DNA from 2 places in the Streptomyces sp. NPDC007808 genome. Region 2 is predicted to be linked to the other one. Evidence: predicted binding sites of a transcription regulator. Region 2 holds the regulator's gene; the other holds the start of a gene.
The links. Region 2 encodes HrcA, which represses chaperone genes, less so after heat shock. Its sites were predicted from a motif close to TTNGCACTCNGNNNNNCNGAGTGCNAA; they were not measured.
Positions count from the first base shown of each region.

Region 1 (5,863 bases), on a different contig from region 2:
CTTCGACTTCACCTTCCGGATCGACGACCAGATGGCCCAGGACGACCAGGTGTGCACCCGCTGGACCTGGGTCGCCCGGCACAAGGGCGAGTTCCTGGGGATCCCGGCGACCGGGCAGGACGTGAGCATGCGGGGCATGACCTGGCAGCGGTTCCGGGGCGGCAGGATCTGCGAGAGCCACTGGCTCTACGACCGGGCGGGTCTGCTGGAGCAGCTGGGGGTACTCGGGTGAGTGACGCCCGCGAAGGGAGAAGCCCCCGCTGCCACGGCAGCGGGGGCTTCTTCGGGTGGTGCGTGCCTCAGTGGGCGTGGCCGTGGCCGTGGCCCGCGGCGGCCGGCTCCTCCTCTTCCTTCTTCTCGACGACCAGGGTCTCGGTCGTGAGGAGGAGGGAGGCGATGGAGGCGGCGTTCTCCAGGGCGGAGCGGGTGACCTTGACCGGGTCGATGACGCCGGCCTTGACCAGGTCGCCGTACTCGCCGGTGGCGGCGTTGTAGCCGTTGCCCTTCTCCAGCTCGGCGACCTTGGAGACGATGACGTAGCCCTCCAGGCCGGCGTTCTCGGCGATCCAGCGCAGCGGCTCGACGGCGGCGCGGCGGACGACCGCGACACCCGTGGCCTCGTCGCCGGTCTTGTCGAGGTTGCCCTCCAGGACCTTCACGGCGTGGACCAGAGCGGAGCCACCACCGGAGACGATGCCCTCCTCGACCGCGGCGCGGGTCGCGGAGATGGCGTCCTCCAGACGGTGCTTCTTCTCCTTCAGCTCCACCTCGGTGGCGGCGCCGACCTTGATCACGCACACGCCGCCGGCCAGCTTGGCGAGGCGCTCCTGGAGCTTCTCGCGGTCCCAGTCGGAGTCCGTGTTCTCGATCTCGGCCTTGATCTGGGCGACGCGGCCCGTGACGTCCTCGGACTTGCCGGCGCCGTCGACGATGGTCGTGTCGTCCTTGGTGACCGTGACACGGCGGGCGGAGCCCAGCACGTCCAGGCCGGCCTGGTCGAGCTTGAGGCCGACCTCCTCGGAGATGACCGTGGCGCCGGTGAGGACCGCCATGTCCTGCAGCATCGCCTTGCGGCGGTCACCGAAGCCGGGGGCCTTGACCGCGACCGCGTTGAAGGTGCCGCGGATCTTGTTGACGACCAGGGTCGACAGGGCCTCGCCCTCGACGTCCTCGGCGATGATCAGCAGCGGCTTGGAGGAGCCGGCCTGGATGACCTTCTCCAGGAGCGGCAGCAGGTCGGCGATGGAGGAGATCTTGCCCTGGTTGATGAGGATGTACGGGTCCTCCAGGACGGCCTCCATGCGCTCCTGGTCCGTCACGAAGTACGGCGACAGGTAGCCCTTGTCGAAGGCCATGCCCTCGGTGAAGTCCAGCTCAAGGCCGAAGGTGTTGGACTCCTCGACGGTGATGACACCGTCCTTGCCGACCTTGTCCATCGCCTCGGCGATGAGCTCGCCGACCTGCTGGTCCTGGGCGGACAGCGCGGCGACGGCGGCGATGTCGGACTTCTCGTCGATCGGGCGGGCCGAGGCGAGCAGGTCCTCGGAGACGGCCTTGACGGCGGCGTCGATGCCCTTCTTCAGGGCGGCCGGGGAGGCACCGGCGGCGACGTTCTTCAGGCCCTCGCGCACCAGCGCCTGGGCGAGCACGGTGGCGGTGGTCGTACCGTCACCCGCGATGTCGTTGGTCTTGGTCGCCACCTCCTTCACCAGCTGGGCGCCGAGGTTCTCGTACGGGTCCTCGACCTCGACCTCACGGGCGATGGTGACACCGTCGTTGGTGATGGTGGGGGCGCCGAACTTCTTGTCGATGACGACGTTGCGGCCCTTGGGGCCGATCGTCACCTTGACCGTGTCGGCCAGCTTGTTGACGCCGCGCTCGAGGGCGCGACGGGCGTCCTCGTCGAACTTCAGGATCTTCGCCATGACAGCGGGAGCCCTCTCGGAAATCTGTGGGTGAAAAAGGCACTGCGCCCCAGGGCGCCCGGCTTCTCAAGTGGTCGCGGGGGCCAGGGGCGCAGCGTCGAGCAATGTGCTGAGGTGACTTACTTCTCGATGATCGCGAGCACGTCGCGAGCCGAGAGGACGAGGTACTCCTCGCCGTTGTACTTCACCTCGGTGCCGCCGTACTTGCTGTACAGCACGATGTCGCCGGTCTTGACGTCGAGCGGCAGGCGCTCGCCGTTCTCGAAGCGGCCCGGGCCCACGGCCAGGACGACGCCCTCCTGGGGCTTCTCCTTGGCGGTGTCCGGGATGACCAGGCCAGAGGCGGTGGTCTGCTCGGCGTCGAGCGGCTGGACCACGATGCGGTCCTCAAGCGGCTTGATGGCAACCTTGGAGCTGGTGGTCGTCACGATCCGACCTCCCCCTTCGGAGATCTCACGGGGTTAACTGTCTGAGGTGGCGACCAGGTGGATCCGTCGTCGCGGGTGCCGGACCTGCCCGTCGCGTAGTTGGCACTCTCCAGGGGGGAGTGCCAGAGCCGAGACTATGACCGTGATTAGCACTCGGTCAAGCGGACTGCTAATTGCCCGCGGCGCGGCGCCGAGTTTGCCGTGTGCCGTTCGCCTGTGCGGACGCACCCGGCGTCAGACGTAGTCCTCCAGCCGACCGACCGTCAGCCCTCCTCGGTGGATCTCGCGCAGCAACCTCGCCGTCCGCTCCCTCAGCGTCATTCCGGTCGGCTCCCGGGACGGGACGGAGACGATGTCGCCGGCGCGCAGCCGGCCGGGGCCCTCGGCGTAGGTCAGTTCGCCGTCGCCCTCCATCGCCGCCCGCCACAGCACGACGGCCCGTACGCCGCAGTCGGCCGCCGCGCGCAGCGTGGTGGTGTCGTACGTGCCGTAGGGCGGCCGGAAGAGGTGGGGGCGGATGCCGAAGCGGGCGCGGAGCTTGTTCTGCTGGCCGCAGATCTCGGCGCGCTGGCCGGCGTACGGCAGACCGCGCAGGGCCGCGTGGTCGAGGGTGTGGTTCTGCATCGACGCGCCCACCGAGCGCAGGCGCGCGAAATGGCCGTAGCCCGGGCCGACCACGCTGTCGGTGAGGAACATGCTGACGGGCAGCCGCAGTTCGCGGACCATGTCGACGAAGCGGGGGTCCTTCTCGGCGCCGTCGTCGTAGGTGAGGAACACGACCCTGTCGCGGGTGGCGACGCGGTCCACGACGGGCAGCGGGCCGCCCCCGGGCGGCGGCTGCGGCCGGGCGGGCGGGGACGGCGGCGCGGACAGCGGGGCGGTGAGGCCCCAGCGGCGGTACGGCTGTGCCGTGGGCGTCGGGCCCTTGGCCGAGCGCGCCTCCTGCGCCGCCTTGTGGCCCGGCACTCCGCCGGGCCCCACCGTCGCGGTCGGCCGGTCGCAGCCGGTGAGCAGGACGGCCGCCACGGCCGCCGCCGTCAGGGCCCGCAGTCCCGCCCGCCGCCTCGGCGCCCGCCCGGACCTCACAGGTAGTCCTCCAGCCGGGCCACCGCATACCCCTCGGCCGTCACCTTGTTCAGGAATCGGCGGATCATGTCGGGCATTGTGCCCTTCCAGTCGTCCCGTCCCCGGAAGTGTGTGAGGACGATGTCACCCGGCCGGATCCTGCGGTCCCACTCGCGGTAGTCCCAACGGTCCACGAAGACCTCCTCGTTCCACAGGGGGACGTACTCGATCCCGCATCGCTTCGCGGCGCGCAGCGTGTCGCGGTCGTAGTTGCCGAAGGGCGGCCGGAAGAGCACCGGGCGCTTGCCGTAGCGCCGCTCGATCACCTCCTGCATGCCGCAGATCTCACGCTTCTGGCGGAGGTAGGACAGGGCCGGGAGGTAGGGGTGGTGCAGGGTGTGGTTGTTCAGGACCACGCCTGCGTCCTGCATCCGTTCGAAGTAGCCGTAGTCCTCCTTGATCAGGTAGTCGCTGAGGAAGGCGGTGTACGGCACCTGGAGGTCGCTCATCATCCGCAGGAACGCCGGGTCCTTCTCGGCACCGTCGTCGATGGTGAGGAAGACGACCTTCTGCTTGGTGGGGACGGTGGTGAAGACGGGTGGAAGGCCGAGTTCCTCGTGACCCGCCACCTCGAAGCCGTCGCGGGTGGTGATCCTCGGCTTCTTGGCGGGCGGCGGCGGAGCCGTCAGCGGCACCCGCGCCAGGCGCCAGCGTCTCGCGGCGGCGACCCGGGCGGCGTGGGCGGCCCGGGCGGACGGGAACTTCCCGGGGGGCGCGGCCCCGGCGTGGGCGTGCTCGGAGTGCGGGTGGGGGCTGCCGAGCGGGGGTGGCGCCTTGAGGGGCCGGCCGCTCGGGCCCGCGCCGGCGCCGGACGGCCCGGTGCTTCGCCCCTCGACCGGGGCGCAGCCCGAGGCGAGGGCGGCGACCGCGAGGGCCGTGATGCCGCCGCGGATGAGCGAGCGCCGAGCCGCCCGGCGGCGGTGTGCCGCGGTCGCCCCATTCGAGCGACTTTTGTCATTTTGTACTACTACTCGCATGGTGCGGGATCTTCGCAGGCACCCGCCCCGAACCCCGGCCGACACCGCCGCAGGAAGCGCCCCGTCAACCAAGTGGCCGACAATGACCCGGTGAACGACCTCGCCTCCTTCGCCTCCCTCCTCACCCCCGAGGGCCACGCCCTCCTCGACGCCGTGCGCGACACCGACCCCGCCGACGAACTCGCGGTCGCCACCCGGCTGCGCCGCGAGCACCCGGCCGAGCTGGTGTCGGCGGCGCTCGGGCAGGCCCGGCTGCGGCAGCGGGCGGTGGCCAAGTTCGGGGCGGCGGACGCCGGGCGGATGTTCTTCACGCCCCACGGGGTCGAGCAGTCGACACGGGCGAGCGTCGCGGCGCACCGGGCCGGACGGATGAAGGAGCTGGGGGTCTCATCCGTCGCCGACCTGTGCTGCGGCATCGGCGGTGACGCCCTCGCCCTGGCACGGGCCGGGATCCGGGTGCTGGCCGTGGACCGGGATCCGGTGACCGCGGCGGTGGCGCGGGCGAACGTGGCGTCCCTCGGTCTCGCCGGACTGGTCGAGGTGCGCGAGGCGGATGTCACCGAGGTGGACACGACCGGCTACGACGCCGTGTTCGTCGACCCCGCGCGGCGGGGCGGCCGGGGCAGGGTCTTCGACCCGGAGGCGTACTCGCCGCCGCTGTCCTGGGCCGTGGAGGCGGCCCGGAAGGCCCCGCGGGCCGCGCTGAAGATCGCGCCGGGCATTCCGCACGAGGCGGTCCCCGACGAGGCCGAGGCCGAGTGGATCTCGGACGGCGGGGACGTGAAGGAGGCGGTGCTGTGGTTCGGGACGCAGCCCGGTGCCGTGCGGGCCACCCTGCTGCCGGGACCGCGGTCGCTGCTCTCCCGGGGGCTGCCCGACCCCCGGGTCCGGCCGGTCGGGAGGTACCTGTACGAACCCGACGGCGCCGTCATCCGGGCGCATCTGGTCGCCGAGGTCGCCGACCAGCTGGACGGCGGCCTCGTCGACGCGACCATCGCCTACGTCACGGCGGACGAGCTGCGCCCCACGGCGTACGCGACGGCGTACGAGATCACCGACCAACTGCCCTTCAACCTGAAGAAGTTGAAGGCGCTGCTGCGCGAGCGCGAGGTCGGGACGCTGACCGTGAAGAAGCGGGGGTCGGCCGTCGAGCCGGAGGAACTGCGCAGGAAGGTCAAGCCGCAGGGGCCGAACTCGGCGACCGTCTTCCTGACGCGGGTCGCCGGGGCACCGACGATGCTGGTGGGCCGGCCCGCCTGACACGGGACCGTTCCGCGGCCCTGCGCGGGAGCGGGCGCCCGCGCCTGCTCCTTACGGCCGAGGCGGTCCGGAGGTCGCCTTACGGCCGAGGCGGTCCGGAGGTCGCCTTACGGCCGAGGCGGTCCGGAGGTCGCCGCGCACGCCCGGC
Region 1 is NZ_JBIAEQ010000009.1:210,424-216,286, forward strand. It holds gene ACFYNL_RS31875 (ester cyclase) at 1-232, shown strand, start outside; gene groL (chaperonin GroEL) at 300-1,925, opposite strand; gene groES (co-chaperone GroES) at 2,045-2,353, opposite strand; gene ACFYNL_RS31890 (polysaccharide deacetylase family protein) at 2,588-3,439, opposite strand; gene ACFYNL_RS31895 (polysaccharide deacetylase family protein) at 3,436-4,455, opposite strand; gene ACFYNL_RS31900 (methyltransferase domain-containing protein) at 4,438-5,715, shown strand.
Region 1: groES (co-chaperone GroES) is a predicted target of HrcA. The motif match lies at 2,500-2,526, and genes of this name have one in related genera.

Region 2 (5,863 bases):
TGCTGCCGGTGCTCGCGCCGGGGTGCTCGGGCTGCGGCATGAAGAGGTTGACCCCGAAGGGCTTGGTCGTCAGGCCCCGCAGCTGCTTGATCTCCTGGTACATCCCGTCGGCGGTCTTGTACCCGGCGGCGAGGAACCCCAGCCCGCCGGCCTCGGACACGGCCTGGGCGAGATGCGGCACGGAGACGCCGCCCGCCATGGGGGCCTGCACGATCGGGAGGGGGAAGAGATCGGTCAGCGCGGAGGACATGACGGCATGTTGTCACGTCCCTCTGACAAGTCCGAATCGACCCTTCCCCTTGGCACGGGCCGGTGGATCCCCGGCCCGCGGCCCCTTGGAGTCAGCGCCCGTCGAACGCGTCCTTCACCCGCGAGGACAACCCCTGCTGCCCCGACTGACCCTGCCCACCCGGGGGACGAACCCCGGACGCCCAGCAGCCCACCGGGACCGACTCAGCGCCCGTTGAACGCGTCCTTCAACCGCGAGAACAACCCTTGCTGCCCCGGCTGACCATGCCCACCCGGGGGACGACCCCCGGACCCCCAGCAGCCCACCGGGACCCACTCAGCGCCCGTCGAACGCGTCCTTCAACCGCGAGAACAACCCCTGCTGTCCCGACTGACCCTGCCCACCCGGGGGACGACCCCCGGACCCCCAGCAGCCCACCGGGACCCACTCAGCGCCCGTTGAACGCGTCCTTCAACCGCGAGAACAACCCTTGCTGCCCCGGCTGGAACTGCCCCTGGGGCCGCTCCTCGCCTCGCAGCTTGGCCAGTTCGCGCAGGAGGCGCTCCTGCTCGGGGTCCAGCTTGGTCGGGGTCTGGACCTCGACGTGCACGATGAGGTCCCCTCGGCCGCCGCCGCGCAGATGCGTGACGCCGCGCCCGTGCAGCGGGATCGACTGACCCGACTGCGTACCCGGCCGGATGTCGACTTCCTCCAGCCCGTCCAGCGTCTCCAGCGGCACCTTCGTGCCGAGGGCCGCCGCGGTCATCGGGATCGTCACCGTGCAGTGCAGGTCGTCGCCGCGCCGCTGGAACATCGCGTGCGGCAGCTCGTGGATCTCGACGTACAGGTCACCGGCGGGACCGCCACCGGGCCCGACCTCGCCCTCACCGGCGAGCTGGATCCGCGTGCCGTTGTCGACGCCGGCCGGGATCTTGACCGTGAGGGTGCGGCGGGACCGTACGCGGCCGTCGCCCGCGCACTCCGGGCAGGGCGTCGGGACCACGGTTCCGAAGCCCTGGCACTGGGGGCAGGGCCGGGACGTCATGACCTGGCCCAGGAAGGACCGGGTGACCTGGGAGACCTCACCGCGGCCGCGGCACATGTCGCACGTCTGGGCGGAGGTGCCGGGCGCCGCGCCCTCACCGTTGCAGGTGTTGCAGACGACGGCCGTGTCGACCTGGATGTCCTTCGTGGTGCCGAAGGCCGCCTCGTCGAGCTCGACCTCCAGCCGGATCATCGCGTCCTGGCCGCGCCGGGTGCGCGAGCGCGGGCCGCGCTGGGACGCCGTACCGAAGAAGGCGTCCATGATGTCCGAGAAGTTGCCGAAGCCGCCCGCGCCGAAGCCGCCGGCGCCCGCGCCGCCCGCCTGGGACAGCGGGTCGCCGCCGAGGTCGTAGACCTGCTTCTTCTGCGGGTCCGACAGCACCTCGTAAGCGGCGTTGATCTCCTTGAACCGCTCCTGGGTCTTCGGATCCGGGTTGACGTCCGGGTGCAGCTCGCGAGCGAGCCGCCGGAAGGCCTTCTTGATCTCTTCCTGCGACGCGTCGCGACGCACGCCGAGAACGGCGTAGTAGTCCGTGGCCACTTACGACTCCGCCAGGATCTGTCCGACGTAACGTGCCACTGCGCGTACCGCTCCCATCGTTCCCGGGTAATCCATGCGGGTCGGTCCGACCACGCCGAGCTTGGCGACTGCCTCGCCGCCCGAACCGTAGCCGACCGAGACCACGGACGTGGAGTTGAGTCCCTCATGGGCGTTCTCGTGGCCGATGCGCACGGTCATGCCCGAATCCTTCGCCTCGCCCAGCAACTTGAGGAGCACGACCTGCTCCTCCAGCGCTTCGAGCACCGGCCGGATGGTGAGGGGAAAGTCATGTCCGAAGCGGGTGAGATTGGCGGTGCCGCCGATCATCAACCGCTCCTCGTTCTCCTCGACGAGCGTCTCCAGCAGGGTGGAGAGCACGGTCGAGACGGTGCCGCGGTCCTCCACGTCGAAGCCCTCGGGGAGGTCCTCGACGAGCTGCGGCACATCGGTGAAGCGCCGCCCCGCGACCCGGCTGTTCAGCCGCGCGCGTAGATCCGCGAGCGAGGCCTCGCCGAAGGGTGCCGGACAGTCGACCACCCGCTGCTCGACCCGCCCGGTGTCCGTGATCAGCACCAGCATCACCCGTGCGGGCGCGAGCGAGAGCAGCTCGACGTGCCGCACGGTCGAGCGGGTCAGCGAGGGGTACTGCACGACGGCGACCTGCCGGGTGAGCTGCGCGAGCAGCCGTACCGTGCGCGCCACGACGTCGTCGAGGTCGACGGCGCCCTCCAGGAAGTTCTGGATGGCGCGCCGCTCCGGCGGGCTCATCGGCTTGACGCCGGCGAGCTTGTCGACGAACAGCCGGTAGCCCTTGTCGGTGGGGATCCGCCCGGCACTGGTGTGCGGCTGGGCGATGTAGCCCTCGTCCTCCAGGGCCGCCATGTCGTTGCGGACCGTCGCCGGGGAGACGCCGAGGTTGTGCCGCTCGGTGAGCGCCTTGGAGCCGACCGGCTCCTCCGTCCCGACATAGTCCTGGACGATGGCGCGCAGCACCTGAAGCCTGCGTTCACTCAGCATCTCGCGCACACCTCCAGAACTCGTTCCCTCGATATCTCGCCTGGCACTCTGCGCGGGCGAGTGCCAGCCGTCCCCGGCCCAGTGTACGGCCGTGGGGTACGCCCCGGGCAAGGCCGGTCCGGCACCACCGTGCCTGACGGTGGTGTCTTGGCTAGCGTCGCCGTATGACGGTGACTTGGGAAGAGCTGGGGTGGGAGCGGCTGGCCGCCGAGGTGGGCCGGTGCCGGCTCCCGGTGTGGGACTGCACGGCCGGGCTGGTCGTGGGGCGGGACACGGCACTGGTGATCGACGCCGGGTCAAGCCTCGGCGAGGGCGCGCGGTTGCGTACGCAGGCGCAGTGGCTCGCGGGTCACCGTGTGACTCATCTCGCGCTGACCCATCCCCACTTCGATCATGTCTTCGGGGCGGCGGCGTTCGCGGGAGCGGAGATCTTCGGCGCCGTGGGCATGGACACGGTCTTCGCGCAGCGACACGCGCGCGAGGAGCTGCGCGCGGACGCGGTGGGCAACGGCCTGGACCCGGAGTCGGCGGAGGAGGCGGTGGACGCCCTGGTGCACCCGCGCCATGAGGTCAGCGGCGAGTGGACGCTCGACCTCGACGACGACCACCAGGTGCTCCTGGCGAACGTGGGCCCGGCGCACACCGCCCATGATCTGGTCGTGCTGGTGCCGGGCCGGTCCCCCGGCGATCGTGAGGTGGTCTTCTGCGGCGACCTGGTGGAGGAGTCGGGCGAGCCCCAGGCCGGCCCCGACTCCGTACCGTCCCACTGGCCGGCGGCACTGGACCGGCTCCTGGATCTGGGCGGCGAGGACGCGCTGTACGTGCCCGGTCACGGAGCGGTGGTGGACGCGGAGTTCGTACGACGCCAGCGCGACGCCCTCGCCGACCGCTTCGGCGTGTCGCGCTGATCTACGCTCCCTGACGGCCGGACTTCTCCTATCGTCACTCGAATGCGCCAGTACTCCGCCGACCTGACTCCGCCCTGGAAGAAGCCCCAGCCGGTCCCCGAGGTCCCGGCGGAACCGGGCCTGGTGGTGGAGGAGCCCGGCACCGGCTTCTGCGGCGCGGTGATCCGCTGCGAGGCGGGCACGGTGACGTTGGAGGACCGCTTCGGCAAGCACCGGGTGTTCCCGCTGGAGCCGCGGGGGTTCCTGCTGGAGGGCAAGGTGGTGACCCTCGTCCGGCCGTCGGGCGCGGCTCCGGTACGCCCCACCCGTACGGCATCCGGTTCGGTCGCCGTCCCTGGCGCACGCGCGCGCGTGGCCCGCGCCGGCCGGATCTACGTCGAGGGCCGGCACGACGCCGAGCTGGTCGAGAAGGTGTGGGGCGACGACCTGCGCATCGAGGGCGTGGTGGTGGAGTACCTGGAGGGCGTCGACGACCTGCCGTCGATCGTGGCCGATTTCGCACCGGGTCCCGACGCGCGGCTGGGGGTGCTGGTCGACCACCTGGTGCCGGGCAGCAAGGAGTGGCGTATCGCGCAGGCGGTGACGAGCGAACACGCGCTGGTCGTGGGTCACCCGTACATCGACATCTGGGAGGCCGTGAAGCCGTCGTCGCTGGGGATCCCGGGGTGGCCGAAGGTGCCGCGCGGGCAGGACTGGAAGACGGGGGTGTGCCGGGCGCTGGGGTGGCCGTCGGAGAACACCGGGGCGGTGTGGCAGGCGATTCTGGGGCGGGTGGGGTCTTACAAGGACCTGGAGCCCGAGTTGTTGGGGCGGGTGGAGGAGTTGATCGACTTCGTCACGGATAGCGATGCGGCCTGATCTTCTCGTAGGTGGAGAATTCGCTGGTGTCCAGTTCGATATTGATGGGCTCCAACGGCGTGAGGTCGCCGAACTTGGTGATCCGCTGACGGCGATAGTCCGCGTTCTCTCCGTGGCCCGTCGGTTCCGTGAGCAGTACGCACTGCGCCATGACCGGATCGATGATCAAGTACGCGGGTACCTTCGCCGCTGCGTAGATCGAACGCTTGACTCCGTAGTCGCGGTCGACGCTCGTCTTGGAAACGACCTCCACGAGCATGGTGATGACCTCGGACGGCATCAGCCTTCCCTGACCTGGTCCGGTGCCCCGCTCAAGCACCACAAGGTCCGGCTGCGGCTCACTCGTCTCCTCAAGGATGGCGATGTCCTGGGTCTGGAGCCGCCGCCAGCGCTGGCGGGGGATCTGGTCCACAACCGCCTCCACGATGTCGTTGTGGGCCACGTCCGGCCCCGCCATCACCACGATTTCCCCCCGGAGGAGCTCGACTTTGAATCCCTCGGGAACCTCGAAGTTCTCGAAGAACTTCACGATGTCGGTGGTCATCGGTCGGTCGTCCACAGCGGTCATCTCCGCAGCCCTCCGGTTCCTGCCACCGTCGCTCACGGGGGCAGCGTACGAATCAGGTTAGGGACCGAACCGGCCTCCCGCACCGATTCACCCACCCGAGTGATCAGTCCACCAGATCCCGAACGACCGCATCCGCCAGCAACCGCCCCCGCAACGTCAGCACCGCCCGCCCCTGCGCATACGGCCCCTCCTGCAGCAGCCCCTCCCCCAGCGCCCGCCGAGAAGCCGCGAGCCCCTCCTCCCGCAGCAGCTCCAGCGGCGCCCCCTCCCGCAGCCGCAGCTCCAGCAGGATCCGCTCGACCCGCCGGTCCTCCTCCGACAGAAGTTCACGCCCCGCCCCCGGCGACCGCCCCGCCGCCAGCGCCGCCGCGTACGCGCCCGGATGCTTCACGTTCCACCAGCGCACCCCGCCCACATGCGAGTGCGCTCCCGGACCCGCGCCCCACCAGTCGGCGCCCCGCCAGTACAGCTCGTTGTGCAGGCAGCGGCCCGCTTCCGAGGTCGCCCAGTTGGACACCTCGTACCACTCGAAGCCCGCCTCCGACAGCGCCGACTCAGCGATCAGGTACCGGTCCGCGTGCACGTCGTCGTCCGTCATCGGCACCTCGCCGCGGCGGATACGGCGGGCCAGCTGCGTGCCCTCCTCTACGATCAGGGCGTACGCGCTGATGTGGTCCGGTCCCGCGCCCAGCGCAGCC
Region 2 is NZ_JBIAEQ010000002.1:669,446-675,308, forward strand. It holds gene ACFYNL_RS09295 (nitronate monooxygenase) at 1-250, opposite strand, end outside; gene dnaJ (molecular chaperone DnaJ) at 678-1,814, opposite strand; gene hrcA (heat-inducible transcriptional repressor HrcA) at 1,815-2,831, opposite strand; gene ACFYNL_RS09310 (MBL fold metallo-hydrolase) at 2,996-3,739, shown strand; gene ACFYNL_RS09315 (DUF3097 domain-containing protein) at 3,782-4,597, shown strand; gene ACFYNL_RS09320 (Uma2 family endonuclease) at 4,575-5,165, opposite strand; gene hemW (radical SAM family heme chaperone HemW) at 5,269-5,863, opposite strand, start outside.